One region of the Aureimonas sp. N4 genome, then DNA from elsewhere that is predicted to be linked to it. Evidence: predicted binding sites of a transcription regulator. Region 1 holds the regulator's gene; the other holds the start of a gene.

What was found. Region 1 encodes PhoB, which activates phosphate uptake and scavenging genes when phosphate is short. Its sites were predicted from a motif close to TGTCATNNANCTGTCAT; they were not measured.
Region 2: a site for PhoB is predicted at 11,483-11,499, ahead of AUL28_RS04640 (esterase-like activity of phytase family protein). Genes of this name have one in related genera too.

Annotation. Positions count from the first base shown of each region.
Region 1 covers NZ_BBWS01000016.1:53,483-69,185, forward strand. Annotated here, with positions in the region: gene AUL28_RS05490 (peptidoglycan D,D-transpeptidase FtsI family protein) at 1-265, shown strand, start outside; tRNA gene AUL28_RS05495 (tRNA-Gly) at 429-503, opposite strand; tRNA gene AUL28_RS05500 (tRNA-Gly) at 691-765, opposite strand; gene AUL28_RS23145 (DUF2726 domain-containing protein) at 846-1,280, opposite strand; gene AUL28_RS23150 (hypothetical protein) at 1,215-1,547, shown strand; gene AUL28_RS05515 (2'-deoxycytidine 5'-triphosphate deaminase) at 1,508-2,590, opposite strand; SAM riboswitch at 2,704-2,781, shown strand; gene AUL28_RS05520 (O-succinylhomoserine sulfhydrylase) at 2,838-4,031, shown strand; gene apaG (Co2+/Mg2+ efflux protein ApaG) at 4,139-4,531, shown strand; gene AUL28_RS05530 (Hsp33 family molecular chaperone) at 4,588-5,616, opposite strand; gene argF (ornithine carbamoyltransferase) at 5,609-6,571, opposite strand; gene AUL28_RS05540 (aspartate aminotransferase family protein) at 6,568-7,776, opposite strand; gene AUL28_RS05545 (GcrA family cell cycle regulator) at 8,161-8,871, shown strand; gene AUL28_RS05550 (DUF3297 family protein) at 9,118-9,375, shown strand; gene phoB (phosphate regulon transcriptional regulator PhoB) at 9,500-10,231, opposite strand; gene phoU (phosphate signaling complex protein PhoU) at 10,237-10,956, opposite strand; gene pstB (phosphate ABC transporter ATP-binding protein PstB) at 11,017-11,826, opposite strand; gene pstA (phosphate ABC transporter permease PstA) at 11,844-13,169, opposite strand; gene pstC (phosphate ABC transporter permease subunit PstC) at 13,169-14,644, opposite strand; gene AUL28_RS05580 (PstS family phosphate ABC transporter substrate-binding protein) at 14,762-15,703, opposite strand, start outside.
Region 2 covers NZ_BBWS01000013.1:68,905-84,607, forward strand. Annotated here, with positions in the region: gene glmM (phosphoglucosamine mutase) at 1-1,345, opposite strand, end outside; gene ftsH (ATP-dependent zinc metalloprotease FtsH) at 1,558-3,495, opposite strand; gene tilS (tRNA lysidine(34) synthetase TilS) at 3,531-4,832, opposite strand; gene ybgF (tol-pal system protein YbgF) at 4,964-5,968, opposite strand; gene pal (peptidoglycan-associated lipoprotein Pal) at 6,163-6,726, opposite strand; gene tolB (Tol-Pal system beta propeller repeat protein TolB) at 6,815-8,149, opposite strand; gene AUL28_RS04620 (hypothetical protein) at 8,264-9,448, opposite strand; gene tolR (protein TolR) at 9,455-9,943, opposite strand; gene tolQ (protein TolQ) at 9,988-10,707, opposite strand; gene ybgC (tol-pal system-associated acyl-CoA thioesterase) at 10,978-11,433, opposite strand; gene AUL28_RS04640 (esterase-like activity of phytase family protein) at 11,574-13,775, shown strand; gene AUL28_RS04645 (MBL fold metallo-hydrolase) at 13,836-14,639, opposite strand; gene AUL28_RS04650 (YebC/PmpR family DNA-binding transcriptional regulator) at 14,807-15,556, shown strand; gene AUL28_RS04655 (serine hydrolase domain-containing protein) at 15,619-15,703, opposite strand, start outside.

The sequences.
Region 1 (15,703 bases):
CGCGCCCGCCCATGCGCCGCGCTATCTCTTCATGACGGTGCTGGACGAGCCCAAGCCCCTGCCGGAAACCTATGGCTTCCGCACCTCGGGCTGGAACGCCGTGCCGGTGACGGGCAAGATCATCGCGCGCGTCATGCCGATTTTGGGCGTCGGCCCCTCCGGCACGCCGCCCCTCTCCCCCTTCCCCACCATGGCCTCGGCCCGTGCCTGGGGCTCGAACCTCTTCGTGGGCGGCCCGCGCGTCGCGAGCGGAATCAGCTACTGACCATCGCGATGGGCGGGCTCTGAGGAGCCTGCCCATCGAAGCCGGCCCGTAGCGCAAGAGCCGAGACAAGCACAGCTCGCCAGATTTGCAAGGAAGCTGAAACGCAAGGAGCCCGATGCGATGCGCATCGAGCTTGAACATGTGAGATAATATCTGGTGAGACTGGAGCGGGCGATGGGATTCGAACCCACGACCCCAACCTTGGCAAGGTTGTGCTCTACCCCTGAGCTACGCCCGCCCGCTCTGTCATTCCGCCGCTGCCCGCTGGGCCGCTGCTGATGAGCGGCTTATGCTCCATCCCGTTGCCGTTGGCAAGCGGCTTTGTGAAGAAAACACGAAACTTTCGAGACCACCCCCGACAGCGATCGCGCAACGCAAAACGGCCTCCCTAGAGGCCAAACAGAACCGACGTTTTGGAGAAGGATTGGAGCGGGCGATGGGGATCGAACCCACGACATCCAGCTTGGGAAGCTGGCGTTCTACCGCTGAACTACGCCCGCGTCTGACAAAGTCGTAGCGCAAGCACCGTGCCGACGCAAGCGGATCAACGGAGGTGAACCAGAGGAAAAAGGAGGGCGGTTCAGATCCGACTAGCATGCCCGGAACGCGCGCCCCGGCCCGGCTCCACGTCACTCAGCGCGGCGTCGATCAGCGCCCAGGTTGCAGCGCGCCCGGCCTTGGCCGGGACTTCCGCCAAGGGGATACCAACGCGCTCCAAGACGGTACGCTTGACGCTCATACGCTCTGCCGCGTCGCCCGAAAGATCATGACCCGTGCCGTGATATTCCACGACGAGCCGAGGCTCGCCTGCTCCGTCCACCACGAGGAAATCCACGCGCTTGCTGTTGTAGGAGCGGAAGGCGGCGCGTTGCCGCCAGTCTCTCGGGTTATAGGCGGTGCGCACGAAAGCGCCCATCGCGACCTCGAAGGACACGCGCCAATCTGGCCGATGCTCTCCGATCCAGGCATCCAGACTGTCGAGGACGCGCTGGGCTTCCTTGTTCACCGGGCGCACGGCGCGCAGGTTTGCCGCCGCGATGAAGCGAAGCTGATTGTCAGTATCGGAGAGATCGTTTTCTTCGGCGAACTGGCGACGGAGCGCTTCATCCGCCCGCAGGGCCTCGATCTCGCGCGCCAGAGAGGCTGCGCGCCGGCCGCGCCAGACAGCCCAAAGCGCCAGCGCCAGAACAATGGCGCCAACGGCGAGGTCCGTCCGCAGCCCGCCGGAGAGGAAGATGCCGCTCAGACGAAATGCTTCGACAACTTCAACCCCTGCGCCTGATAATTGGAGTTGAGATCGAGGCCGTAGAGCCGGTCCGGCAGCGAGGCCATGCGCTCGTAGACGAGGCGGCCGACGATCTGCCCGTCTTCCAGAATGAAGGGCACGTCATGGCTGCGCACTTCCAGAACCGCGCGGCTGCCGGTGCCGCCCGCCGGGCTGTGGCCGAAGCCGGGGTCGAAGAAGCCGGCGTAATGCACCCGGAACTCGCCGACCAGCGGGTCGAAGGGCGTCATCTCCGCCGCATAGGCGGGGGGCACATGCACGGCTTCCTTGGAGACGAGGATATAGAATTCGTCGGGGTCGAGCACGAGTTCGCCCGTTCCCGAGCGGTGGATCGGCTCCCAGAAGTCGAGCACCGGCTGCGCGGCGCGCTTGTCGACATCGACGACGCCCGTGTGGCGCTTGCCCCGATAGCCGACGAGCCCGCCGGCATCGCCCTTGAGATCGATCGACAGTGCGATGCCGCCACCCGAAATATTGGCATCCGGCGCGCTGGTGAGGCGCGCTTCGGCGTGAAGCGCGGCGAGCTCCGCTTCGCCGAGCTGCGCGTCGCCGGTGCGGAAGCGGATCTGGCTGAGGCGCGAGCCGGGGCGCACCACGATCGGGAAGGTGCGCGGGCTGATCTCGATGAAGAGCGGGCCGTGATAGCCGGCCGGCACCTTATCGAACTCCTGCGCACCATCGACGAGGACGCGGGTGAAGATATCGAGGCGGCCGGTGGAGGATTTCGGATTGGCGGCGGCGCGGATCTCGGCCGGCAGGGCCAGCGCTTCCTGAAGCGGCACGACATAGACGCAGCCCGTTTCCAGAACCGCCCCGCCCGTCAGGTCGATCTCGTGCATCGAGAACCGCGCGAGCTTGTCGGCGACGCTGACGCCGCGCCCCGGCAGGAAGCTCGCGCGCACCCGGTAGGCCCGCGATCCCAGACGGAGGTCGAGGCTGGCCGGCTGGATCTGGTCAGCATCGAAGGCGCGCTCGGCGCGAATGCCGCCCGCCTCGAAAAGCCCCGCAATGTCTCGATCAGGAAGAATACCGCCGCTCATGAGCGGGCCATACAGCGATATGGGCCAAAAAGCGAGATCAGCCGCCAGCAACCGTTCAGCATCGTAAAAATCGGCGCTCTCGCCCGATTGATTTGTCGGAAGCGGCGGATTATGCGTGAGGCTGTGGTGATTTTGCCGGCCGGCTTGCAGCCACGTTAAACAACTCGCTAAAGGGCCGTTTCTCGAGTTCTCCCGAGCGGTCCCGAAGGCGTATCCCCTTCCAAGTCGGCCCCTCGGAGTGATCCTCATGTCCAAGCCTGACGAGACCTCGCGCCTTCGGCCCGCCACGCAGATGGTGCACGGGGGCACGATGCGCTCCGGCTTCGGCGAGACATCCGAGGCGCTCTTTCTGACGCAGGGCTTCGTTTACCCGACGGCCGAGGCCGCCGAAGCGCGCTTCAAGGGCGAAGAGCCCGGCTATGTCTATTCGCGCTACGCCAACCCGACGACGCGCATGTTCGAAGAGCGGATGATGGCGCTGGAAGGCGCCGAGGACGCGCGCGCCACCGCCTCCGGCATGGCCGCGATCTCGACCGCGCTGCAATGCGCCGTGAAGGCGGGCGATCATGTGGTCGCCGCGCGCGCCCTGTTCGGCTCGTGCCGCTACATCATCGAGACCGTGCTCGGCCGCGCGGGCGTCGCCTGTACGCTGGTGGACGGGCGCGATCTCGACCAGTGGCGCGCCGCCGTCCGCCCGGAAACCAAACTCTTCTTTCTGGAGAGCCCGACCAACCCGACGCTGGAACTGGTGGACATCCGCGCCGTCGCGGACATCGCCCATGCGGCGGGCGCGGTGCTGGTGGTGGACAATGTCTTCGCCACGCCCCTGCAGCAGAAGCCGCTGGAGCTCGGTGCCGACGTCGTCGTCTATTCGGCCACCAAGCATATCGACGGCCAGGGCCGGTGCCTCGGCGGCGTCATCCTCTCCTCCAAGGAGTGGATCGAGAAGAACGTTCAGGACTTCTTCCGCCATACCGGCCCCTCGCTCTCGCCCTTCAATGCCTGGACGTTGCTCAAGGGCTTAGAGACCCTGCCGCTGCGCGTGGCGCAGCAGACCTCCAACGCCGCACGGCTGGCGGACGTGTTCGCGGCCTCGCCCAAGGTCGCCAGCGTCATCTATCCCGGCCGGGCCGACCATCCGCAGGCGGAACTCGTCAAGCGGCAGATGAGCGGCGGCTCGACCCTTCTTGCGATCGATCTGGCGGGCGGCAAGGAGGCGGCCTTCCGCTTCTCCAACGCACTGCAGATCATCAAGATCTCGAACAATCTCGGCGACGCCAAGAGCCTCATCACCCATCCGGCGACGACGACGCACAAGAGCCTGACCGACGAGGCCCGCGCCGAACTCGGCATCGGCCCCGGCCTTCTGCGCCTGTCGGTCGGCATCGAGGATGTCGAGGATCTGTTGGAGGATGTCGAGCGGGCGCTCGCCGCAGCTTGACCTCAGGCGCTACCGCCTTGCGCCCGCCCTCATCGGCGGGCACACAAGGTATGAGTTTCAACGGTGGGCCGCCCGTGTGGCCCACCCTGCATCAGGCCCGACCCGTCATGTACAAGGCGACGACCCGGCATATCACCGTTTCGGTAAGCCCGAGCTTCCTTCCCGAGCAATCCGACCCGGCGGAAGGGCGCTGGGTCTTCGCCTATCGCATCGAAATCGAGAACGGCTCGCGCGAGACGGTTCAGCTGCGCTCGCGCTATTGGCACATCACCAATGGCAGGGGGCAGGTCGAGGAAGTGCGCGGCCCCGGCGTCGTCGGCGAGGAGCCGATCCTCTCGCCCGGCGATAGTTTCACCTACACGTCCGGCTGCCCGCTCGGCACGCCGTCCGGCATCATGCGCGGCTCGTTCCGCATGGAAACCGCCGATGGACGCGGATTCGATATCGAAGTGCCGGCCTTCTCGCTCGACGCGCCGGAGACCCTTCGCGTCCTGAACTGAAGCGGACCTAAAGGGAGCGGCGAAAGGGAAAGCCCCTCGCCGCTCCTGAGGCCTCGTCAGTTCTTCGGCGTCTCGTCCTGAGTATCAGCGTGATCATGCGTGAATTCGTCGGGCGAGAAGCTGTAGGCTTCGCCGCAGAACTCGCAGGTCACGTTGATCTTGCCGTCCTCGACGCTCTCGGCAATGTCCTCTTCCGAGAAGCTTTCGAGAACGCCCTTGATCTTCTCGCGGGTACAGGAGCAATTGTCTCGCACTGGCGTCGGCGGAAAGACGCGCACGCCCCGCTCGTGGAAGAGGCGAAACAGAAGCCGCTCCACGCCGACTTCCGGATCGGCCAGTTCCGAGGCCTCGATTGTGCCCACCAGCGCCTGAACTTCCGTCCAGGCATCGTCTTCCTCGAACACGTGCTCTTCGGCGCCTTCCGGCGCGTCGCCGCCCGGCAGATCGGGCATCCGCATCCGCTCGGGCGCGTTCGGCAGGAACTGGGCGATCAGCCCGCCCGCGCGCCAGCTTTCCTTGAAGCCGCCGGTTTCGGCGCGCCGCGCGATCTTGGCAACCGCCAGGCGCACGGTGGTCGGGATTTGCTCGGACTGGCGGAAGTAGTTTTCCGCCACCGCTTCCAGCGACACGCCGTTCAGTTCCACGATGCCTTGGTAGCGCTGCGTATGCGCGCCCTGGTCGATCGTCAGCGCCAGAATGCCGACGCCCAGAAGCGAGGGCGGATCGGCGCGATGCTCGGCCACGGCGTCGGCCAGCCGCTCGGCATCGAAGCGGGCATAGGCGCGCACGCTGGAAGGCGCGCTGTAGTCCACGACGAGAAGGTCCACCGGACCATCGGTCTGGGTTTGCGCGATGAACTTGCCGTCGAACTTCAGCGAGGTACCGAGCAGAACGGTGAGCACGATCATCTCGGCCAGAAGCTGCGAGACCGGCGCGGGATAGTCGTGCCGCGCCAGAATCTGATCCACCATCGCGCCGAGTTGGACGGCGCGACCGCGCGCGTCCAGGGCCTCGACCGCGAAGGGAACCACCGCGTCGTCGCCGGCAAAGCCGATGTCGCCAAGCTCGAGCGAGGAATCAGCCATGCGATGCGACATCCCCGAAGACCCAGGCGAGGATCGACTTCTGGGCATGAAGCCGGTTCTCGGCCTCGTCGAAGACCACCGATTGCGGCCCGTCGATCACCGCATCCGTCACCTCCTCGCCGCGATGGGCGGGGAGGCAATGCATGAAGAGCGCTTGCGGGTTGGCGTGCGACATGAGCCGCTCGTTCACCTGATAGGGCAGGAACACATTGTGCCCGCGCGCCTGATCCTCGCGGCCCATGGACACCCAGGTGTCGGTGACGACGCAATCGGCGCCCGACACGGCCTCCACCGGATCATGCGTCAGATGCAGCCGGGTGCCGGCCTCGCGCGCCGCCGCGACATAGCGCGGATCGGGCTCGGAGCCTTCGGGCGTGGCAATGCGAAGCGAGAAATCGAAGCGGCCGGCCGCCTCGATCAGCGAGTTCAGGACGTTGTTGCCGTCGCCCGACCAGGCGAAGGTCTTGCCCTGCACCGGCCCGCGATGCTCCTCGAAGGTGAGGAGATCGGCCATGATCTGGCAGGGATGCGTGTCGTCGGTCAGCGCGTTGATGACAGGCACGGTCGCGGCCTCGGCCATTTCGAGAAGGCGCGAATGCTCGGTCGTGCGGATCATGATCGCGTCGACATAGCGCGACAGGACGCGCGCCGTGTCGGCGATCGTCTCGGCGCGGCCGAGCTGCATTTCCGAACCCGACAGGAACAGCGTCTCGCCGCCGAGCTGGCGCATGGCGACGTCGAAGGAGACGCGGGTGCGCGTCGAGGGCTTCTCGAAGATCATGGCGAGCACGCGCCCTTCGAGCGGACGCGCGCCCTTGCGGCCCTGCGCCTTGCGCTCGCGCGCATCCTTCAGGATGGCACGCAGATCGCCCGGCGTGGTGCAGGAGAGGTCGATGAAGTGCCGCACCGACGAGGCGTCGGCGGGCGATGCGATGGCCGCGGAAAGGGAACTCATGCCGCGCTGCTTTCGGACTGGGACTGGGACAGATCGGCGACGGCGGCTTCCAGCCGGCCCATCGCCTCGCGGATTTCGGCTTCGTTGACATTGAGCGGCGGCAGGAAGCGCACGACATTGTCGCCGGCCGGGGCAGCGAGCATGGCGTGGCTGCGCAGCGCCTCGATCAGCTGCGTGTTCGGCACCACCATCTTGAGACCGATCAGAAGCCCCTCGCCGCGCACTTCGGCAACGACATCGGGATAGCGATCCGCCAGCGAGGCGAGGCTCTGCTTGAAGAGAAGCGCGTTGCGGCGAACGTCTTCCAGGAAGCCATCGGCCAGAACCACGTCGAGCACGGCATTGCCGACCGCCATGGCGAGCGGATTGCCGCCGAAGGTCGTACCATGGGTGCCCGGCGTCATGCCCTTGGCGGCCTCGGCCGTGGCAAGGCACGCGCCGAGCGGGAAGCCGCCACCAATGCCCTTGGCCGAGGCCAGGATGTCGGGCGCGACGCCGGAATTCTCATAGGCATAGAAACGCCCGGTGCGGCCAACGCCGGTCTGCACCTCGTCATAAACGAGAAGCAGGCCATGCTCGTCGCAGAGCTGGCGCAGGAGCTTCAGGAAGCCCGTCTCGACCGTGCGAATACCGCCCTCGCCCTGGATCGGCTCGATCAGGATCGCGGCCGTCTCCGGGCCGATGGCCGCGCGCAGCGCCGCCTCGTCACCGAAGGGCACCTGATCGAAACCTTCGACCTTCGGGCCGAAGCCTTCCAGATATTTGGCCTGACCGCCGGCGGCGATGGTCGCCAGCGTGCGCCCGTGGAACGCGCCCTCGAAGGTCACGATACGGAACCGCTCGGGATGGCCCGATACGTACTGATAGCGCCGCGCCGTCTTGATGGCGCATTCCAGCGCTTCCGCACCCGAATTGGTGAAGAACACCTTATCGGCGAAGGACGCCTCGACCAGTCGCTGACCCAGCGTCTCCTGCCCCGGCACGTGGAACAGGTTGGACGTGTGCCAGAGTTTGCCGGCCTGCTCGGTGAGGGCCGCCACGAGATGGGGATGGGCATGGCCGAGCGAGTTCACGGCGATGCCGCCGGTGAAGTCGAGGAAGGTCCGCCCGTCGCTCGTGTGCAGCCAGACACCTTCTCCTCGCTCCACGCGAATGTCCGCGCGCGCGAATGTGGCAAACAGCGGATTATCGTGGAACTCGGCCATGGCGATACTTCTCGTTGGCATGGACATTGGCGATGACGGCGGCCCGACAGGCGGCCGGAGCGGGCGAAATCGAAGTGCCTCGCAAGGGCCAGCCTATACCATGGGGACGACGCGAATTGTCAACGAAAGCCGAAGTTTCGGCACTTGGGCCCAGCAAGGACTTCCGCGCGCGTCATTCTTCCGCCATAAGCTGTTGAAAAGCGGATGAAATGATTCGGGCGACGGCGAGGTCTCTTGCCGCCCTTCGCGCTTGCGTTCTAGAAACGTCTCGGACACCAGATTTCGTGTGGGAAGCCCCGCCGATCCGCAAGGGATCGATGGGTGCCTTGGATGTTGGCGACCGCGCCGCCCGCCCGCAGCGACTTGAGTACGAGGAGTCTGTTCATGAGTTGGACCGAGGAGCGCATCGAGCTGCTCACGCGTCTTTGGGGCGAAGGCCGCAGCGCCAGCCAGATCGCGGCGGAACTGGGCGGCGTCACCCGCAACGCCGTCATCGGCAAGGTTCACCGGCTGAAGCTGGACAACCGCCCCAAGGGCGGATCGGACGAGAGCGTCGCCGAGATCACCCCCGCCGCCATTCCGGTGGCCGTCGCCGCACCCTCGCCGGCCCCGGTGCCCGAGCCCGTCGTCGTCGTGGCGCAGGCCCCCGCGCCGCGCCCGGAGCCGGAGGCCGCCCCCGTGCCGCCGAGGCCAACGCCGGCCCCATCCATCGCGCCAGCGGCCGCGCCTGCCCCGGCCGCACCGCGCATCCTGACGCCGACCTTGCCTTCGACGCCGCCGTTGCGCGCACCCATGCCGCAGCGCCAGCCGATGGTACATTCCATCGGCGCGACCGCGCTGAAGATGTCTCCGGAGACGGACGCATTCGAGGACGCGCAGATCTTCGGCCATTCCGAAGGCGGCGAAGTGGTGCCGATGTCGCGCAATCTGACGCTGGTGCAGCTGTCGGAGCGCACCTGCAAATGGCCGCTCGGTGATCCGCTGAGCCCGGATTTCCGCTTTTGCGGCAACCACTCGCAGGACTCCTCGCCCTACTGCAAGCACCACGCGCGCATCGCCTTCCAGCCCGTCTCGGAGCGCCGCCGCGTTCGCTAACTCAACGGTGGGCTTTCTCAGACCCTGATGTGAGACCCGGCAGCGCCAGCGGCCGGGTTTCTTTTTGCTCCTCGCTCGCGAGCGCCGCGCCCATCTCCTCGCCACCGAGAAACCGTCTCCCGCTGCGCGCCGTCATGCTCTATGGAGGGGCACCGGATGCACATCGGAGGGCGAAGGCCCGGCGCGCGAAGGCGTGCAGCCCAAAGCCGTTTCGCATCCCTTGTCCCTACGTCAGAAGGCCATGCCATGACCGATACACCGACCTTGCCCGACCGCCTCGCGATCGATCCGGACAGCCCGCATTACGACGAGGCGCTTCTGGCGCGCGGCATCGGCATCCGCTTCAACGGCGCGGAAAAGACCAATGTCGAGGAATATTGCGTCAGCGAAGGCTGGGTGCGCGTGGCCGCCGGTAAGGCGAAGGACCGCCAGGGCAAGCCGCTTCTGATGAAGCTGAAGGGCACGGTCGAGCCCTATATCAAGGACGACGCAGCCGAGGGCTGAGCCCAAGCGGTCGAGCGGGCGGGATCGGTGCCCGAGGGCGCTTCTCACTCCTCAAACAACAACGGCGCGACAAGCCCCTGCTTGCCGCGCCGTTTTCGTTTCGAACCCGCTTGCGGGAAAGCCGTCAGCTGGCTTCCGCGCGCTGCGCCGAGGCCGGACGCGGGCTGGTGAAATTCTCGTCCAACGAATAGCCCGCGCCGCGGACGGTGCGGATCGGATCGCGCTGGCGCCCGCGATTGATCGCCTTGCGCAAACGGCCGACATGCACATCCACCGTGCGCTCGTCGACATAGATGTCCCGCCCCCAGACGCCGTCGAGCAATTGCTCGCGCGAGAAGACGCGGCCGGGCGACTGCATCAGGAATTCCAGGAGGCGGAACTCGGTGGGTCCGAGCTTGACCTCCCGCCCGGCCCGGCGAACGCGGTGCGTTTCGCGGTCGAGATCGAGATCCCCGGCGACGAGCTGGCTGGAAATGCGTTCCGGCTTCACGCGCCGCAGCATGGCGCGCACGCGGGCCATCAGCTCGGGCGTCGAGAAGGGCTTCACGACGTAATCGTCCGCGCCGACCGACAGGCCGCGCACCCGCTCCGACTCCTCGCCGCGCGCCGTCAGCATGATGATCGGCAGGCGCTCGGTCTCCGGCCGCGTGCGAAGACGCCGGCACAGCTCGACGCCCGACAGGCCCGGCAGCATCCAGTCGAGCAGGAGCAGATCCGGCACGGCTTCCTTGAGCCGCAGATCCGCCTCGTCGCCGCGGGCGATCACATCGACCTCGTAGCCCTCGGCCTCCAGATTGTAGCGCAGAAGAACGCCCAGAGCGTCCTCGTCCTCGACGACCGTGATCCTCGGCCCCATGGCGCTTACCCGTTCGCGCCGGGCATGGGCGCGGCGATCGAGGGCGTCGAGTCGCTCTTGGGACGCTCGGCCTCCATCTGCGTGCCGGTCTTGATGTAGTAGACCGTCTCGGCGATGTTGGTCGCGTGGTCGCCGATCCGCTCGATATTCTTGGCCGAGAAGAGAAGATGCGTGCAGGCCGTGATGTTGCGCGGATCTTCCATCATATAGGTCAGGAGTTCGCGGAACAGCGAGGTGTAGAGCGCGTCGATCTCGGCGTCGTGGGCACGGATTTCCAGCGCACGCACGGCGTCGCGCGTGGCGTAGACGTCGAGAACGTTCTTCAGCTGCTCCAGCGCCAGTTCCGACATGTGCTCGATGCCGCGCACCAGCTGAACCGGCTGCTTGTGATCGTTCACCGCGATGACGCGCTTGGCGATGTTCTTGCCGAGATCGCCGATCCGCTCCAGATCGCTGGAGATTCGGATCGCGCCGACGATCTCGCGCAGATCCTGCGCCATGGGCTGGCGCTTGCCGATCGTCATCACGGCGCGCTCGTCCACCTCGCGCTGGAGCGTGTCGAGAAGGATGTCGTCGGCGACGACGGACTGCGCGAGGCCCCAGTCCGAGCGGATCAGCGCCGACACGGCCTGTTCCACCATGCGCTCGGCCTGGCCGCCCATTTCGGAGATGCGGCGCAGAATGAATTTCAACTCGTCATCATAGGAGGAAACGATGTGTTCCATGATGCGAACTCCCTGTTCTGGCGGGGTCGGCCGCGCGCGGCGGCGCGGCCGGGCGCGAGGTTAGCCGAAGCGGCCGGTGATGTAGTCCTGCGTGCGCTTGTCGTCCGGGTTCTGGAACATCTTCTCGGTCGGTCCGACCTCGACGATCTTGCCCAGATGGAACATGGCCGTGCGCTGCGACACGCGGGCGGCCTGCTGCATGGAGTGCGTCACGATCACGATCGTGAAGTTCTGCTTCAGCTCGTCGATCAGTTCCTCGACCGTGGCGGTCGCGATCGGGTCGAGCGCCGAGCAGGGCTCGTCCATCAGGATCACCTCGGGCGACACCGCGATGGCGCGCGCGATGCACAGGCGCTGCTGCTGGCCGCCCGACAGGCCCGTGCCGGCGTCATGAAGGCGGTCCTTCACCTCCTGAAACAGGCCGGCCTTGCGCAGCGAGGTGACCACGATCTCTTCCAGATCGGTCTTCGACTTGGCGAGCCCGTGGATTTTCGGCCCATAGGCGACATTCTCGAAGATCGACTTCGGGAACGGGTTGGGCTTCTGGAACACCATGCCGACGCGGGCGCGCAGTTCCACCACGTCGATCTGCGGGTTGTAGATGTCCTCGCCGTCCAGCGTGATCAGGCCCTTGACCTTGGCGCCCTCGACCGTGTCGTTCATGCGGTTGAGCGAGCGCAGGAAGGTGGACTTGCCGCAGCCCGAAGGGCCGATCAGCGCCGTCACCTGCCGTTCGTAGACGTCGAGATTGACCTCGAACAGCGCCTGTTTCGCGCCGTAGAAGACCGAGACGCTCTCGCCCTTCATCTTGCTGGCGAAGGCGGGCGTGCTGGTCTTCGGGGCGGCGGTCAAATGAAGATTTTCCATCATATAAATTCCGATCGTTCCTACCAGCGACGCTCGAAGCGACGACGAAGCAGAATGGCGGTGACGTTCATGACCGCCAGGAAGAGAAGAAGCACGATGATGGCGCCCGAGGTGCGCTCCACGAAGGCGCGCTCGGCCTCGTTGGCCCACATGTAGATCTGCACCGGAAGAGCGGTCGCGGGGTCCATGGGCGTTGCGGGATAGTTGGCGACGAAGGCCACCATGCCGATCAGGAGGAGCGGCGCGGTTTCGCCCAGCGCATGGGCGAGACCGATGATCGTGCCCGTCAGAATGCCGGGCATGGCCAGCGGCAGCACATGCTGGAACACGGTCTGCATCTTGGACGCGCCGAGCCCCAGGGCGGCGGCGCGGATCGAGGGCGGCACGGCCTTCAACGCGGCGCGGGTCGCGATGATGATCGTGGGCAGCGTCATCAGCGTCAGGACGAGGCCGCCGACCAGCGAGGCCGAGCGCGGCAGGCCCATCCAGTTGATGAAGACGGCGAGACCCAAGAGGCCGTAGACGATCGAAGGCACAGCCGCGAGATTGTTGATGTTCACCTCAATGAGGTCGGTGAAGCGGTTCTTGGGCGCGAACTCTTCCAGATAGATCGACGCCGCGACGCCGATCGGCAGAGCCAGCACCAGAACGATGCCCATCATGTAGAGCGAGCCGATCAGGGCGACGCCGACGCCCGCCGTCTCGGCGCGGGCGGAAGCGCCGAAGGTGAAGAGCCCGGTGTTGAAGCGCTGCTCCATCGCGCCCTTGGCTTCGAGATCGTGGATCCAGGCGAGCTGCTGGTCCTTGATCGGACGGCGCGCTTCCGGGATCGACAGATCGAACTGCCCCTTCACGGCCGAGTCGACCGTGGAGTTGGCGTAGACCCAGACATCCTGCGTCGTGCCGATGATGGAGAGATCGTCCAGTACCATGTTGGCGAGCTGGGCGCGCACGCCCTGCGACACGAGCTGCATGGCCGAGGCGACGGCGGCCCGGTTGTTCGGATCGATGCCGAGTTCCTTCACCAGCGCGTCCTGCACGAGGCGCGGGTAATTCACCGTGCGCAGGATCGTCGGATCGGCCTTGGCCTTGTCGTTCGGGTCGATGATGCTCTTGGAGAAGGTGATCGGCAGGCGGATCTGGGTCTGGAAGAAGGCCGTGTAGCCCTGCCCGATCACCGTCCAGAGAAGGATGGCAAGGAAGATCATGCCGATGGCGATCGCACCCTGACCATAGAAGCGGAAGCGTCGTTCGGCGGCATAGCGACGGCGCAGGCCGATGTCGCGCCGCGCAGGGCGCGCGGAGGTCGGAACGGCGTCCGAGCGGGAAATCGTCGTATCGCTCATCAGTCGTACTGCTCCCGGTACTTGCGCACGATGGCAAGGGCGATGATGTTGAGGATCAGCGTCATCACGAAGAGCGTGATGCCGAGCGCGAAGGCCACGAGGCTCTGCGGCGAGGTGAAGTCGAGATCGCCCGTGAGCTGCGAGACGATCTTGACCGTCACGGTGGTCATAGCCTCAAACGGGTTGAGTGTGATGTTGGCCGCGATGCCGGCCGCCAGAACCACGATCATGGTCTCGCCGATGGCGCGCGAGGCGGTGAGCAGCAGCGCCGAGACGATGCCGGGCAGCGCCGCCGGCAGCACGACCTTCTTCACCGTTTCGGAGGGCGTGGCGCCCAGCCCCATCGAGCCGTCACGCAACGAGCGCGGCACGGCGGTGATGATGTCGTCCGAGAGGGACGAGACGAAGGGGATCAGCATGATGCCCATCACGAGACCGGCGGTCAGGATCGACTGCGCCTGGATGAAGCCGGTGAAATTGCCCGTCAGCAGCCCGTTGATGTCGGCCGAAATGTCGCGAAGGAAGGGGCCGACCGTGATCAGCGCGAAGAAGCCGTAGACGATGGTCGGAATGCCGGCCAGCACTTCCAGCAGCGGTTTCACGATGGAGCGCACCCGGCTCGACGCATATTCGGCCATGTAGATGGCGGCGAACAGGCCGACCGGCACGGCGAAGAGCATGGCGACGAAGGCGATATAGAGCGTGCCCGCCAGAAGCGGGATGATGCCGAACTGCCCGGCCGCCTGCGACCCGGCGGCGGCAAAGCGCGGCTCCCACACCGTTCCGAAGAAGAAGCTCGAGGGCGAGATACGGCTGAAGAAATCGATGCTCTCGAACAGCATCGAGCAGACGATGCCGACCGTGGTCAGAATGGCGATCGAGGAGCAGAGGATCAGGAAGACCTTGACGATCCGCTCGACCTTGTTGCGCGCGCGCAGACGAACCGCGATGCGGGACAGGGACAGGAAGAGCCCGGCGACCGCAACCACCAGAACGGCGCCCGTCATGGCCAGACGGCTCACGTCCTCCATGTGGTTCTTTTCGACGGCGATCGGAACCATCGCGTCCGTCGCGCCGCCCGGAAGCGGAATGCCGCGACGCTCGAACAAGGGCTTGATCTGGGCGATGCCGGCTGTCTCGAGGCCCACCTGCTCATCGGCGGGAAGCGCGCGAATGCCTTGGCCCAGCGAGCGCACGAGGCTGCGGCCGAGCGAGGCGGAGGCGCTCTGAGTATCGGCTTCGATGCGGCGCTCGACGGTGGAGAAGACGACGATGGGCGAAATCGCGAGCCAGGCGGCCATCAGCAGAAAGGCCGGGACCACGGCCCAGGAGAAGACGTAGGACCCGTGATAGACAGGGCGCGAATGGATTTTGGCGCCGGGCGCATCGGGCAGCGCCGCGCCTTTGCGGCGTCCCAGCACGAAGCCCACAAGGCCAATCGCCAGAACAATCAGAATGAGAGCAAATACGGACACCGTTCGCCGTCCCCCGAAGGATCATCAGCCTCGCGCTTCCCCTCTCAGGTCGCGGCCGGCTGGCGGTGAAAGTGAAGAGGCCGACCCTTGGGCCGGCCTCCCATCGAAGAAGATGGATTATTCGGCGATCGTGGTGCCGGCTTCGAAAGCCTTGCGGGCTTCTTCGCGCTGCGCCTCAGGGGCCGGCACGAGGCCGTACTGGGCGAGCGGGCCGTCGGGGCCGATCATCTGATCGTCGAGCCAGAAGGTCACGAATTCCTTGAGGCCCGGAACGACGCCGAGATGCGCCTTCTTGACGTAGAAGAACAGCGGACGCGACACCGGATACTGCCCGGAAGCGACGGTCTCGACCGAAGGCGTGACGCCCGAAACGGTGGCGACCTTCAGCTTGTCCTGGTTCTGGTCGTAGAAGGCTAGGCCGAAGACGCCGACGCCCTGCGGGTTGGCGGCGATGCGCGCCAGGGTCTCGGTGTAGTCGCCGGCAACGTCCACGGCCTTGCCGTCGTTGCGGATCTGGTGGCACTGCTTCTCGGCGGCCTTGTCGTCCATGCCGGCCTTCTTGAAGGCTTCGAGCGCGCCGGAGGACTTGCAGCCGGCGACGACCGTCTTTTCTTCGAAGACTTCGCGCGTGCCGTGGTTCTCGGCCGGGATGAAGGCGATGATGTCCTGGTTCGGCAGCGAGGCGTCGACATCCGACCACTTGGCGGCGGTGTTGTCCACGACCTTGCCGTCCTTGACGACCTTGGCGGCCAGCGCCTTGAAGATCGTCTCCGGCGTCAGGACGAAGCTCGGGCCGGACGCCGAGGAGGCGAAGACGATGCCGTCATAGCCGAAGCGAACCTGCTGAATTTCGGTCACGCCGGAATCCTTGCAAGCCTTCTTCTCGGAGTCCGAGATCGGGCGCGAGGCATTGGCGATGTCGACCGTCTCCGGGCCGACGCCCGCGCAGAACTGGCGGAAGCCGCCCGACGTGCCGCCCGACTCGACGACCGGGGTCGGGAAGTCCGGGAAGATTTCGCCGAAATTCTGCGCCACGATCTGCGCGTAGGGCAGAACGGT
Region 2 (15,703 bases), on a different contig from region 1:
CCGCGCTACGACGAAGCACATCCACGATGTCTTCCACGACATCGGACACGAGCCGGGCATCGTCTCCTTCCGCCATCACGCGGATCAGCGGTTCCGTGCCCGATGGGCGAATGACAAGGCGACCCGTATCGCCCAGGCGTTCGCGACCGATATTGATGATTTCCTGAACCTTCGGAAGTTCCAGAGGCGCGCCGCCGCTATGGCGCACGTTCTTCAGGATTTGTGGCACGGGCTCGAACTTGCGGCAGACCTCCGACACGGTGCCGCCGGCCTTGCGCACCACCGCCAGTATCTGAAGCGCCGACACGAGTCCGTCCCCCGTCGTGCCAAAATCCGACAGGACGATGTGACCGCTCTGTTCGCCGCCGACATTGTAGCCGTGCTGGCGCATATGCTCCACGACATAGCGGTCGCCGACCTTGGTTCGGGCAAGCTGCAATTGCCGATCGTTGAAGAAGCGCTCCAGCCCGAGGTTCGACATGATGGTGGCGACCACGCCGCCTGCGGCCAGCCGCCCATCCTCGGCCCAGGCTTCGCCGATCACGGCCATGATCTGGTCGCCATCCACGATCTCGCCGCGCTCGTCGACGATCAGCACGCGGTCGGCGTCGCCATCCAGCGCGATGCCGATGTCTGCGCGAACTTCCTGCACCTTGGCCCGCAGGGTCTCAGGGCTCGTGGAGCCGCAATTCAGGTTGATATTGGTGCCGTTGGGCTCGACGCCGAGCTTGACCACCTCGGCTCCCAGTTCCCAGAGAACGTCGGGCGCCACGCGATAGGCCGCGCCATTGGCGCAATCGATGGCGACCCTCACGCCATCGAGAGACAACTCGCGGGGCAAGGTGCGCTTGGCGAATTCTGCATAACGGTCGCGGCCACCGTCATCGTAATGCTTGGCACGCCCAAGATGGGACCCCACCGCGAGGCGCGGTGTTAGATCCTCGTCGATCAGGCGATTGATTTCAGCTTCCAATTCATCTGACAGCTTGTAGCCGTCCGGGCCGAAGAGCTTGATGCCATTGTCGTCATAAGGGTTGTGCGAAGCGGAGATCATGACGCCGATATCCGCGCGCATGGAGCGCGTCAGCATGGCGACGGCCGGCGTCGGGATCGGGCCAAGCATCAGGACGTCCATACCGACCGCCGTGAAGCCGGCACAGAGCGCAGGTTCCAGCATATAGCCGGACAGGCGCGTGTCCTTCCCGATGACGACGCGGTGCCGATAGTTGCCGCGCTTGAAGGCGAGGCCCGCCGCCATGCCGACCTTCATCGCGATCTCGGGCGTCATCGGATGGCGGTTAACTCGGCCTCGAATGCCGTCCGTGCCGAAATAGGATTTCGCCATAATACCCCTCGAAACTGAATGGATGGGCCGTATCAGCGTCAGCGCCGTCGAGAAAGCCCGAAACAGACGGCGGCGCGATCATCAGGCCATATGATGAACGGGCCCGCATTGCGCGGAGCCGGTTTCGGATCGAAGACGAAGCTTGCCGTGAGGCCCGCGTCATAAAAAAGGCGGGCTCGAAGCCCGCCTTCCCATCATGTCTTGGTCGTGTTTCAGGCTGTAGGCTGCGGTTCCAGGCCGCCTTCGCTGTCGTCGCGCGGCCCGCTCGGCTTGGCGGAACCGGCCTTCGGCACAGCCGAACCGCGCGATGGCGGCGTGTCGTCGCCCATGTCGCGAGCGAGCGGCTTGCCAGCCAGAAGATCGCGGACTTCATCACCCGACAGGGTTTCGTATTCGAGAAGACCGTTGGCCAGCGTGTGCAGATCCTCGATATGCTCGCGCAGAATGCGACGGGCCTTGTTCTCGGCGACTTCGATGATGCCGCGCACTTCGGAGTCGATCAGACGGGCTGTTTCTTCCGACATGTTCTGCTGCTGCGACACGGAATGGCCGAGGAAGATTTCTTCCTGGTTCTGACGGTAGCGCAGACGGCCGAGCTTGTCGCTCATGCCGTATTCCATGACCATGGCGCGAGACATGTTCGTGGCCTGCTGGATGTCGTTGGACGCGCCCGTCGTCACGTTGTCGAGACCATAGATGATCTCTTCCGCGGCACGGCCGCCGAAGATCATGGCCAGACGCGCTTCCATCTCGTTCTTGCGCATTCCGTAGCGATCGCGCTCCGGCAGGTTCATGGTGACGCCCAGGGCGCGGCCGCGCGGGATGATCGTGACCTTGTGCAGCGGGTCGTTGAAAGGCTCGTAGATGCCCACCAGCGCATGGCCGGCCTCATGGTAGGCGGTCAGCTTCTTCTCGTCCTCGGTCATGGCCATCGACCGGCGCTCGGCGCCCATCATGACCTTGTCCTTGGCGTCTTCGAATTCCAGCATGGTGACGAGGCGCTTGGAGCGGCGCGCCGCCATCAGCGCGGCCTCGTTCACGAGATTGGCGAGATCGGCGCCGGAGAAGCCCGGCGTGCCGCGCGCGATGGTCTTGAGATCCACATTGGGGGCCAGCGGCACGTTGCGCACATGAACCTTGAGGATCTTCTCGCGGCCGCCGACATCGGGGTTCGGCACCATGACCTGCCGGTCGAAGCGGCCGGGACGCAGAAGCGCCGGATCGAGAACATCGGGACGGTTGGTCGCTGCGATGAGGATGATGCCCTCATTGGCCTCGAACCCGTCCATCTCCACCAGAAGCTGGTTCAGCGTCTGCTCGCGCTCGTCATTGCCGCCCCCGAGGCCCGCGCCGCGATGGCGACCCACGGCGTCGATTTCGTCGATGAAGATGATGCAGGGCGCGTTCTTCTTGGCCTGCTCGAACATGTCGCGCACGCGGCTGGCGCCGACGCCCACGAACATTTCCACGAAGTCCGAACCGGAGATGGTGAAGAAGGGGACGTTGGCTTCGCCCGCGACAGCGCGCGCCGTCAGCGTCTTACCCGTGCCCGGAGGGCCGACGAGAAGGACGCCGCGCGGAATCTTGCCGCCCAGACGCTGGAACTTCTGCGGCTCGCGCAGGAATTCGACGATCTCTTCCAAGTCCTGCTTGGCTTCGTCCACACCCGCGACATCGGCAAAGGTGACGCGGCCATGGGCTTCGGTCAGAAGCTTGGCCTTGGACTTGCCGAAGCCCATGGCCTTACCGCCGGCTCCGCCCTGCATCTGCCGCATCAGGAAGATCCAGACGCCGAGGATGAGGAGGATCGGGCCGAAGGACATCAGGATCGACCAGATCGGATTGACATTGTCCGACGGCGGGCTGGCGTTGATCTGGACGTTGCGCTGCTCAAGCCGGCTGACGAGCTGAGGATCGCCCGGCGAGTAGGTCTGGAAGGGGCTTGCGCCGTCCGTATAGGAGCCCGAAATCCGCTGTCCCTGAATGGTGACGGAGCGCACGCGGCCGGCATCCACGTCGGAGAGGAACTGCGAATAGGGCACGTCGCGCGTGTTCGCATTCTGCGAGCTGTTCGAGAACAGCTGGAACAGCGCGATCAGCAGGAGCGCGATGATCGCCCAAACGGCGAAATTGCGGAAGTTCTGGTTCATTATCCGTCCTGGAAGTGCGCTCGGGCAACCATGCGTCATACAACGTCGGCGGCTTTGACTTGCCTGCGAATGTAGGTGGACGCCACCCCCTTGCCAACAGGTTCACCGCGATTTGCGGCATTTTGGAGCCCACAGGTTAATGTGAGACCTGCAGGGAGAACCAAATCGGCCGCGAGACGCCACGCAACCCGACACGAAAGCGAGAGCGAAGGCGGCTTGGGCGCGGTCTTGAAGCGCAGAAGCGGATGGGCGGCTAGGATCTCGCCGGACGCCCCGAGCGCCACGGGCAGCGTGCGATGGGCGAGCGGTCCCCTCCCCCATCGCCCATAGGGAACAAGGATACTCCAATCGTTCGACCCCGTCTGACGGGGAACGTCGAAGCGACTGTCGAAGCAGGCCGAAGCCTGCCTGTCATCCCAAGGAAGAGGCGGCGGCCCCGTGCGCCCATATTCACGCCCGAGCCGCAACAGGCCGCTTTTCCAACGCAGGAGGCAGCCGCCCAATGTCGCAGCTCCCTCCTCTTTTGAATGGATCTGCTGAGCCAGAGCGTCGATGCTGAGGCGCGTGGGCGGAACCGAGGCGCCAGCCACAGCTGTCACGGCGCGGGACAGAAGGGTGGGATCGATCAAGCCATCGTCCAGAAACAACGAGATGTCGCCAGATGCCGAGACGTCGAGCCGCCCTTCCGTCGCAACCTTCGCCAGAATCGAGGTGATGCGATCGTCCTCATCCTGTCGCTGCATACGTGCGGCCTGGATGGTCTGCTCCGCCAGCGCTTCCTCGGCCGCATTCAGCCCCTGCAGTCGCAACCGCGCGCGAGCAAAACGCGGATCGCGGTTGGATGGATCATCCGCCGCTCGCACGCCCGTCCCAGCCACGAAAGCTTCCAGCGCCCGCTTGCGCCAGCCGAGCATTGGCCGAACGAGAACGAGACCGGGTTCCAGATCGCGCCAGACCCGCATTCCCGCGAGCGCGGCGCCAACGGCCCCACGTTGAACGGCGAGCCGATGGGTTTCGATCTGGTCGTCATGGTGATGGGCTGTCGCGAGAAGTCCCGCACGGAGGCGGCGCGCTTCATCGGCCAAAAGGCGGTAGCGCGCCTCACGAGCGGCAGCCGAAAGATTTCCCTCGATCGGCCCGACATGGCGCCAGACAAGAATGCGATGGGGAACGCCCAACGCGCCGCAGAGACGGGAGACATCCTGCGCCTCGGCCCCGCTGCCGGGCCGCAAAGCATGATCGACGGTCGCCACATGAAGCGTGCGACCGAGGCGTCCGGCCGATCGCAACTGCGCGGCAGCCAGAAGCAGAGCCAGGGAGTCCGGCCCGCCCGACACCGCCAGGAGCAGCGCCCCCTCCCCCCGCCCGGCCGGCAGGGCCCCAAGGGTGCGCAAAATGTCCTCGCCGAGAGCCAAGCCCGGATCGCCGCTACGCTCTGCATCGCCCGGCAAGGCGAGACTCAGGGATATCAGCTACAGCGCGCCGTTTTTTCCTCGGCCTGAAGCTTGCGTTTCACGTTGGCGCTCATCGTGGGATAGCGCTTGCCGATCTCGGCATAGGTGATGCAGGCCGTCTCGCGATTGTCGAGATGCACCAGCGACATGCCGAGCTTCAGCATCATCTCCGGCGCCTTGGGCGCCTGGGGATGCGCCTTCTGCGCGTTCAGGAAAACCTCCGCCGCCTCGCGATACTTCGCTTGTGCGTAGAGACTCTCGCCCAGCCAATATTGCGCATCGGCCGCGTCGCTCGAATTCGGATAGGTCTGCGTGTATTGACGGAAGGTCTGCTCGGCGAGCGCGTAATCGCCCGACAGCATGTGATTGTATCCGAGCCCATAAAGCTCACCCGGCCCGTTCGCCTTGATCGAGGCGGTTTTGACATTGGGCTGCGGCGCGGCAGCAGGCGCGGCAGCGGGTTTGGCGCTCTCGTTGCCGAAGCCCTCCCCGATCAACGCGCCGATCTCGTCGCCCCCCTGCGCGCTGGCCGGAGCGGCGCTGGCAGACGGCGTGGGCCGCGCGGCCCCGTCATTCATCGTGGAGGGCGTGGCCGAAGCCACGCGCGAGGACGCCTCGCTCGCCGGTGCGCCGGCTGCGGGAAGCGCGGGCTGCGCTTCGGAGCGCCGCTGCGGCGTGGTCTGCGAGGCGCCGCCCGACTTGCCGCCCTTTTCCAAATCCTGGAAGCGAAACTCGTTGTCTTCCTGCGTCTTGCGCAGCTGTTCCTGCAATTGCAGAACCAGGAAGGACAACTCTTCCACCTTACCGGTCAGCCGACGCATTTCCTCTTCCATCTGGCTGATGCGCACGCTGGAATCGCCCATCTGCGCCATCAGCACGGGCGGCGCGGTGTCGCGCGGCTGGCTTTGCACCTGCCGGCCGCCGAGGCCGAACGGCAGGTCGAGCGCATGAGCCGGTCCGGCCAGAGCCCCGGCCGCAACCGTCATTGCGAGAAAGCGCGTGAGAAGCTTGCCAGCCATCCGAGAATCCCTTCCGGGCGCCGAAGGTGGGCCGCGATCCCGGCCGGATGCGTCTTCGGCGCCGTGTCGATGTCCACTTGTTTACGGGGTGTGAACGCGTCCAAAATTTGTCCGCTTCTATCACGCCGCCGGGTTCGGGAACGCAAAACGGCCCCGGAGGGCCGTTTCGACTGGAGGATTGTTGCCGAAATGCTTCAGGAGCCGCTGCCCGAGAGCACGGTGACCGCGCGGCGGTTCTGCGACCAGCAGGAGATGTCGTCGCAAACGGCGACCGGACGTTCCTTGCCGTAGGAGATCGTGCGCATCCGGTTGGACGACACGCCCTGCGAGGCCAGGAAGTCGCGCGTGGCGGCGGCGCGGCGCGCGCCGAGCGCCAGATTGTATTCGCGCGTGCCGCGCTCGTCGGCATGGCCTTCGACGACGATCTGATAGCGCGGATACTGGTTGAGCCACTGGGCCTGGCGGCTCAGCGTCTGCTGCGCGTCGGCGCGGATCGAGGTCGAGTCCGTATCGAAGAAGATGCGGTCGCCGACATTGACGGTGAAGTCCTGGCTCGTGCCGGGAGCGGCCGAGCCACGGCCATTGGCGCCGTTCGCGCCATAGCCACCGGCTCCGCCGGCACCACCCGCGCCGCCGAGGCCGAGGCCGGCCGCGTTGTCGGGAAGGGCGTTGTTCTTCTTGGCGCAGGCCGAAAGCGCCAGCGCAGCGACCAGCGCGAGGGCGATTCGACCATGGACCCCAGTAGCGATGCGGCGCATGGCCGTCTCCTTCGGTCAGTGGATAAGGATAGGGTCATTTACCATTTTCAGGGTTAACGACCGGTCAACAAAACGTTGATTGTTCAGTCTATTCGAGCGCAGGCGACCAGGCGGGGTCGGACGCGAAATTGGGCGTCGCGACACGCTGCTCGTTGCGCCCGGTCAGGTCGATCGAGAAGAGCTGCGGACCGCCGCCCTGATCCCGGAAGAACATGATGACGCGGCCGTTCGGCGCCCAGGTCGGGCCTTCGGCATGGAAAGACGAGGTCAGAATGCGCTCGCCCGAGCCGTCCGGCTTCATGACGCCGATCTGGAACTGGCCGCCCGACTGTTTGGTGAACGCGATCAGATCGCCGCGCGGGCTCCAGACGGGCGTGTTGTAGCTGCCCTGTCCGAAGGAAATGCGCTGCTGGCCCGAGCCGTCGGCGTTCATCGTGTAAATCTGCGGCCGGCCGCCCCGGTCCGATTCGAAGACGATCTTCGAGCTATCGGGCGAATAGGAGGGCGAGGTGTCGATGGCGTTGGTGGAGGTCAGGCGCGTGGTCGCGCGCGAGCGCAGGTCCATGGCGTAAAGATTGGCGTTACCCTCCTGCTGAAGGCTCATCACCACCTTCTGGCCGTCGGGCGAGAAGCGCGGCGCGAAGGTCATGCCGGGGAAATTGCCCACGACCTCGCGCTGTCCGGTTTCGAGCTGAAGGAGATAGACGCGCGGCTCCCCCTTGCCGAAGCTCATATAGGTGATTTCCTGCCGGTTGGGCGAGAAACGCGGGGTGAGCACGAGGTCGCCGCCCTCGGTCAGATAGCGCACATTCGCGCCGTCCTGGTCCATGATGGCAAGGCGCTTGCGGCGCTTGTCCTTGGAACCGGTCTCGTCCACGAAGACGATGCGTGTGTCGAAATAGCCCTTCTCGCCCGTCAGACGCTCATAGATGGCGTCGGCGATGATATGGGCGATGCGGCGCCAATTGTCGGGGCTGGCATAGAACTGCTGCCCGTCGAGCTGCGTGCCGGCATAGGTGTCCCACAGGCGGAACTCGACGCGCAGACGCCCATCCGCTTCCGGCGTGACGCGGCCCGAAACGAGGGCCTGCGCGTTGATCACCGTCCAGTCCTGGAAGCGGGGCGTGGCATCCGGCGACAGGTCCTTCTGGATGAAGGCGGTCGGATTGATCGGCGCGAAGAGGCCGGAGCGCTTCAGGTCGGCGGCGACCACTTCCATGAGCTTGGCGCCCAGGCCATCGCGGGACTGGAAGGCCGGCAGCGCGATCGGCAACGGCTGCACATTGCCCTGATTGACGTTGATCTCGACCTTCGCATGAGCGGGCAAGGACGCGCCAAGACAGGCTGCGGTGGCGGCGAGCGCGAGGCCGAGGGTCCGCAGGCTGCGGCGAAGGGTCGAAGAGGTCGTGCTGGAGCGAGTCATGGGATGGAACCTTCCCGTTCGGTCATCGGGCCTGTGTCGCGCTGTCAGGCGCACCCGTTGTCTCGGAAGCGATGGACGAGAGGACGGCCGGAACCGTCCCGAGGGATTGGAGGCTTAGAACATCTGGCTCGGGTCGAAATTCACGGTGACTTCGGACCAGGTCTCGTATTTGTCGGCCGGCAGGTTGTAGGGCGCGCAGCGGCGAACCGCGCGCACCGCCGCCTCGGCCGCCGCGCGCTGGGCCGGGGACGAACCGCTGCCGGATTCGATCTGCGGCATGCCCTGCACCGCGCCGGACGGATCGAGCTGCATCGAGATCTTCACTTGGAAAGACCCGGCGTCGGAATTGCCGGCGGGCGGATTCCAGCATTTGGAAATCTGCCCGCGCAGGGCGTCCATCTCGCTTTGAGACAGAGTGCCGCCCGTCTGCGTCTTGCCACCGAGCGAAGCGTGCTGGGTCGACCGCTTGGCACCGCCGCCAGTCGTTTCCTGCGTGTTTTTGAGAGCGGCCAGAACCGCGTCCTCAAGAGGATCGTTCTGCGAGTTGCTCTTGCCCGGCTTCTTCGCTTCCTTGACCTTCTCCTTGGAGGTCTCGGTGGACTTGGCCTTCTCGGTCGCCTTCGTCTTCTCCGGCGGCTTTTCCTTCACCGGCTCGGGCTTGGGCTCAGGCTTCGCCTCGGCGACCTTCACAGGCTCCGGCGGCTTGGGCTTGACCTGCGGCGCGGGCACGTTCTTGGGCGGCGCGGGCGGCTTTTCGGCCTCGGCCTTGGCGATCTCGGCGGCCAGCGGGTCGATCTCGGGCGTCGTGTCCTCCTCGGCCGAATCCTCTTCCGGCTCGGGCGGCTTGGGCTCGGGCGGCGGCGGGGTCGGCTCGGGAACGCGAGCGGGCGCAGGCTTCGGCTCGGGCTTGGGTTCCGGCTTCGGCTCAGGTTTGGGCTCAGGTTTGGGCTCGGGCGGCTGGGCGGCCGGCGGGGGCGGCGGCGCGTCGTCCACCTTGGTCTTCTGCGTTTCGCGCGGCGCGGCCTTCGGCGCAGGCGGCGTCGGGAGATCGACCTCGTTGTCGCCGACATTCTGGGCCGGCATCGGGAGCTTTTCGGGCGTCTTGGTCGGCTGGGGCGCCGGCTTGTCGGTCTGCGGCGCCTTTTCGTCGCCGATCATCGACTGGCTGACCTCAGTCACCAGTTCCACGGGCACGGCTTCGCTGCCCATGTCCAGCTTTTCGGGCGCGCCCAACGACCAGAGCCCCCATGTGAGCACGAGGGCGTGGACCGCAACGGAGGTGGAAAGCGACGACTTCATGATGCGTCAGCTCTTCGCCCCTGGCTTCGGCGCGCCTGCGTGAGAGGCCGCCTTTTCCTGGGATGTGACAAGTCCGATATTCTTGAAGCCGGCGGCCGAGATGCGGGCCATGACCTGCATGACCGTGCCGTAGCTCGCCTCGCCATCGGCGCGCAGGAAGATGCGCTCGTCATAGCCCGCTTCCGCGATGGCCTTGAGCTGCTCCACCACCGCGTCCGCCTGGACCGGGCTTTCCTGAAGGTAGATTTCGCCGCCGCGCTGCACCGAGATGGTGATGGGCTGCTTGTCGGCGCTGAGCGCCTTGGCGGCCGTCTTAGGCAATTCCAGCGGCACGCCGACCGTCATCAGCGGTGCGGCCACCATGAAGATGATGAGCAGAACCAGCATGACGTCCACCATGGGCGTCATGTTGATTTCGGCCATCGGCTGCCGGCGCTTGCCGCGGCGGCGTCGTGATCCTCCGCCCGATGATGCGGCGCCCGTCGACATGCCCATAGTGTCTGATCCCCTCGTCTATTCTGGCCAAAGGCGCGGCGCGTTCAGCGACCGGCGCTCGCCTTCTCGTCGATCTGACGCGACAGGATGGAGGAAAATTCGTCCGCGAAGGCTTCGAGCCGCATCCCCAGCTTGCCCGCGTCCGCCGACAGCTTGTTGTAGGCGATAACGGCGGGGATGGCGGCGATGAGGCCGATGGCGGTCGCAAGCAGCGCTTCGGCGATACCGGGGGCGACGACGGCGAGGCTCGTCTGCTCCGAGGCGGCGATGCCCTGGAAGGCGGTCATGATGCCGACCACCGTGCCGAACAGGCCGATGAAGGGCGCGGCCGAGCCGACCGTCGCCAGAAAACCGAGGCGCGATTCCAGCTCGTCCATCTCGCGGGCCATGGTCACGTCCATGGCTTTCTCGATGCGGGTCTGGAGGCCGATGGGCGAGCGGGCGCCCTTCTCGAAGCTCTTCTTCCATTCGCGCATGGCGGCGACGAACAGCGCGCCCATGCCGGACGTCTTGCGGTCGGACAGGGTGTGATACAGTTCTTCGAGCGACTGGCCGCTCCAGAAGGTGGATTCGAACGTGTTGAGCTGGCGGCGGAAGCGGCCGAACCGCGCCCATTTGTCGAAGATGATGGCCCAGGACCAGACCGACGCCGACAAGAGACCCAGCATCACGAACTTCACGACGAAGCCGGCCTGCCAGAAAAGTCCCATCAGAGACATGTCGCTGCCATGGGCGGCGAGCGCAGTCTGTGCGACGTCGTTCATTCCTCTGTCCCTCGAATTCGTGGGGCCGGCGATCGTCCGCGCAGCGGCGCCCTTTCGCACCCGCACGGTGCCGGCCTGACGGGCAGCGGCCCCGACGCGCCATTCCCCAAGGGCTCTTTCGCCGGGGATTCCGGTAAAAGAATGGCGCGACAAGGGTTTCGCCGCGATCCCATGAAGCACCGTTAGGGTTAACAATTCGTTTCGCAGGCGTGAGGAATAGCAGATTTCCCCTCGCGCTTCCGAATGTTCTACCGCAGTGCGGCGTGGGTATCAGGCCTCGCCCGTGCTTGGCGCCGGCGTCAGGCGCTCGGCCACCGCCGGCGGCATCCGGCGTGGCTTGCCTTCGGGCGAGATCACGGCGACCTTCACCCGCGCCTCGATCAGAAGCTCCTCGCCTTTCAAGATGCGCTGGTCGAGAACCACCCGCGCGCCGCCCAGAAGCGCCGTGCGGGTCTCGACGGTCAACACATCGTCGATCCGCGCCGGACGCAGGAACTCGATTTCCATGCGCCGGACGGCAAAGGCCATGGGCTCGCCGAAAGCCCCGTCCATCAGCTCGCGATGGCCGATGCCGTGCAGGCGAAGATAGTCCGTGCGCCCGCGCTCCAGAAAATGCAGGTAGCGGGCGTGGTACACGACGCCGGAAAAATCCGTGTCCTCGAAATAGACCCGCACATCGAGGCGGTGGCCGAATTCGGTGAGCCGGCCTGCAAGTTGTTCGTTCATGCCGGCCTCATAGCGATCTTGTGATCGGGATGCCAGCGCAGCGCCCATCTGTCATCGCGCCGTCATGGACATGTCACCCCGCCGTCATGCCCGGATGCTTGACCGCGCGGGACGTCAGACCATCGGAACCGGAGTGTCCCATGCCGACCCGTCTTGCCATCTCGTTGGCGCTTCTCGCCTCGACGGCGCTGCCCGCTTTCGCCGAGCCCGTCTTCAACCGCGTCGCCGCCTTTCCCGTCGCCGCCAACCTGCCGAAGGAAACGGCGGGCGAGGTCCCGACATCGGCCGAGATCGTCACCGCCTCCGAAGACGGCATGACCCTCGTCTATTCCGACAGCCCGCATGGCGGCATCGGCTTCATCGACATCACGGACGCCCATGCGCCCAAACCCGCCGGCTATCTCAAGCTCGACGGCGAGCCGACCTCGGTGGCGGTCGCGCGCGGCAACGTTCTCGTGGCGCTGAACACGTCGGAGAGCAAGGCCAATCCGGGCGGGCGTCTCGTCGCGGTCGATCTCGCCGGCCATGCGATCGGCGCGGCTTGCGATCTCGGCGGCCAGCCCGACAGCGTCGCCGTGTCGCCCGACCGCAGCTTCGCGGCCGTCGCGATCGAGAACGAGCGGGACGAGAAGGTCAATGACGGCGCCCTGCCCCAGATGCCCGCCGGATATCTCGCGCTGGTGCCGCTGAAGGACGGCACGCCGGACTGCGCCAACCTGCGGCGCGTCGACATGACGGGCCTGGCGGCCATCGCGCCCGAAGACCCCGAGCCCGAATTTGTCGACATCAACGACCAGAACGAAGTCGTCGTCTCACTTCAGGAAAACAACCACATCGTCATCGTGGATGGGGCGAGCGGCAAGATCAAAGGCCATTTCCCGGCCGGCAGCGTGGCGCTGGAAGGCGTCGATGCCGAGAAGGACGGCAAGCTCGACTTCACGGGCAAGATCGAGGCGCGTCCGCGCGAGCCCGACGCCGTGAAATGGCTGAAGGATGGGCGGATTGCCGCGGCCGACGAGGGCGACTGGAAGGGCGGCACGCGCGGCTTCACCATCTTCAACCATGACGGCAGCGTGTCCTACGAGTCGGGCGCGACGCTGGAGCGCGAGGTCGCGCGTATGGGCCACTTCCCCGAAAAGCGCGCCGACAAGAAGGGCATCGAGCCCGAGGGCCTCGCCAAGGGCACGTTCGGCGGGCAGGACTATCTCTTCGTTCTGGCCGAGCGCGGTTCGGTGGTCGCCGTCTATCGCGACACCGGCGCCGCGCCGGAACTGATGCAGATCCTGCCGTCCGGCATCTCGCCCGAAGGCGCGGTGACGATCCCCGCCCGCAACCTTCTCGTCACCGCCAACGAGGCCGATCTCGGCAAGGACGGCGGCGCGCGCTCGCATGTCATGATCTACGAGCGGGCGGAGGGCGAGAAGGCCTATCCGACCATCGTCTCGATCGACGACAAGGCCGGCAACCCGATCGGCTTCGGCGCGCTTTCGGCGCTCGCCGCCATCGAGGGCAGGCCGAACCAGTTCTGGTCGGTCAGCGATAGCGTCTATGGCAAGATGCCCCGCATCTACATGATCGACGCCGCGACCAAGCCCGCGCGCATCGTCTCGGCCCTGAACGTGACGCGGGACGGCAAGCCCGCCGCCAAGCTCGACCTGGAAAGCCTGACGCCGGACGGCCAGGGCGGCTTCTGGCTCGGCAGCGAAGGCAACCCGGAAAAGGAGGTGCCGCATCTGCTGCTCCACGTGGACGACAAGGGCGCCATCCTCGAGGAGATCGCCTTCCCGGAAAAGCTTCTGGAGTCGCAGACGCGCTTCGGCGCGGAGGGCGTGGCGCTCGCCAATGGCAAGGTCTGGGTCGCCATCCAGCGCCCCTGGAAGGACGATCCCAAGAACGAGACCAAGCTTCTTGCCTATGACCCGGCGACCAAAGAGTGGGGCGCGGTGCTCTATCCCCTCGACAAACCAGCCGAGGTCGCCTGGAACGGCCTGTCCGAGATGACCGTCCACGGCGACCATGCCTATTTCATCGAGCGCGACAACCAGATCGGCGACAAGGCCAAGCTCAAGGCCGTGACGCGCGTTCCCCTGTCGGAACTGAAGCCTGCCCCGCTCGGCGACAAGCTGCCCGTCGTGAGCAAGGAGACCGTGCGCGATCTCGTGCCCATCCTCGCCGAGGCGACCCATGGCTATGTCGTGGACAAGGTCGAGGGTCTTGCCATCGACGCCCAGGGCGAGATGACCATCGTCACCGACAATGACGGCGTGGACGAGTCCTCGGGCGAGACGCTGTTTCTCAAGATCGGCAATGTCAACGACAAGGCCGCCTCGCTCAAGAAGTGAGGTCGAGGCCCGCGAGGCAAAGGGGCCGGCGGATCACCCGCCGGCCTTTTCGTGGGGCGGTCAAACGCCGCTGAGCAGGATCACGGTCGGCACTTTCGGCAGGCTACGGGCGGAAAGCGTCAGCGAATCCTCGGCCCGCCGATCCACGGCAAAATCCGGGATCTGCTCCAGAAAACGCTCGATCGGCGTGCGGAAGCGATGCATCGGCAAGACGACGGAGGAATGGAGCCGCGCGGCGATCTCGCCCATGCCCTTCTGACTCATGGTCCAGGACCCGTCCACCGGCACCATCACGACGTCGAGCCGGCCGATCGCGGCGTAATCGTCCTCGGTCAGCTGATGGTGGAGATGTCCGAGATGGCCGATGCACAGGCCCGCCACCTCGAAGATGAAGATGGAATTGCCGTCCGCCTCGAACGAGCCGAAGCGGTTGATGTCGGTCGGCACATTGCGGATCAGGACATCGCCCACCGTGACATTGTGTTTGGCCGGCCCGCCCGCCGGATTCCAGCCGCGCAGCACGGTGCCGATGCCGGGGTCGGGAAACTCGGTGTAGTGGGTGGAATGCGCCTTGTTCATCGTCACGACATCCGGCACGCGGCCCTCGCCGGCAAAGCCGGCATAGTCGGTGGCGACGCGCACCCCCTCCCCGCTCTCGATCAGATAGGTCGCGTGGTGGACGTAGGTGATGCGCACCTCGGCCCGCTCGCGTGCGGCCAGGCGATAGGGCGCGTCCAAGGAGGCGTAACGGACCCCGGCGCGCTCGGCGATGGCAAGGCAGGTGCTCGGCGTCTCCTCCCGGTCTTGAGCCATCGCGCCCGAAGGCAGCCAGAGAAGAGGCAGAGCCAGAAGAAGCCGTCGCATCGCGTCACCTTTCGGACGGAGGCATTTGCTTCTGCGAGCTTATCGCTTGGGATATCCCGGCCAAGTCATATTCCCGCGAGCGCGACCCTTGCCGAAGCTGGACGATGGCGGCTCGAAAACCTATAGAACCTTCATTCATCTGAAATCTTGACGAGACAGGTGCCCCGATGGCCGGTCATTCCCAATTCAAGAACATCATGCATCGCAAGGGCCGGCAGGACGCCGTGCGCTCCAAGATGTTCTCCAAGCTGGCGCGCGAAATCACCGTGGCGGCCAAGAGCGGCACGCCCGATCCCGACATGAACCCGCGTCTTCGCCTGGCGATCAACAACGCTAAGGCGCAGTCCATGCCCAAGGACAATATCCAGCGCGCCATCTCCAAGGGCTCGGGCGCCGACACCGAGAACTATGACGAGGTCCGCTACGAGGGCTATGGCCCGGGCGGCGTCGCCGTCATCGTCGAGGCGCTGACCGACAACCGTAACCGCACCGCCTCCAATGTGCGCTCCTACTTCACCAAGTCGGGCGGTGCGCTCGGCGAAACCAATTCGGTCTCCTTCCTGTGGGACCGTATCGGCGAGATCGTCTATCCCGCCAAGGTCGGCGATGCCGACAAGGTGATGGAAGCGGCGATCGAAGCGGGCGCGGACGACGTGGCGAGCGACGAGGACGGCCACCGCATCCTCACCGCCTTCGCCGATCTCGGCGACGTGTCTGCCGCCCTCGAAAAGACGCTGGGCGAAGCCGAGAGCGTCAAGATCATCTGGCGCCCGCAGACCGGCGTGCCGGTGGACGAGGAAAAGGCGCAGAGCGTTCTGCGCCTCATCAACAATCTCGAAGACGATGACGACGTGCAGAACGTCTACGCCAATTTCGAAGTGGACGAAGAGGTCATGGCGAAGCTCTCCGCCGCCTGACCTCTCGCGCATTCGAGTCCAAAGGCCGCGCCGGCTCTATGCCGCGCGGCCTTTTTTTGGGCTCAGCTTTTGGGCGGCGTCGGCGTGAGCCGCGCCTGTGCCAAGGGGACGATCGTCTCCGACACGAGCCGATGGAGATCGGCCACA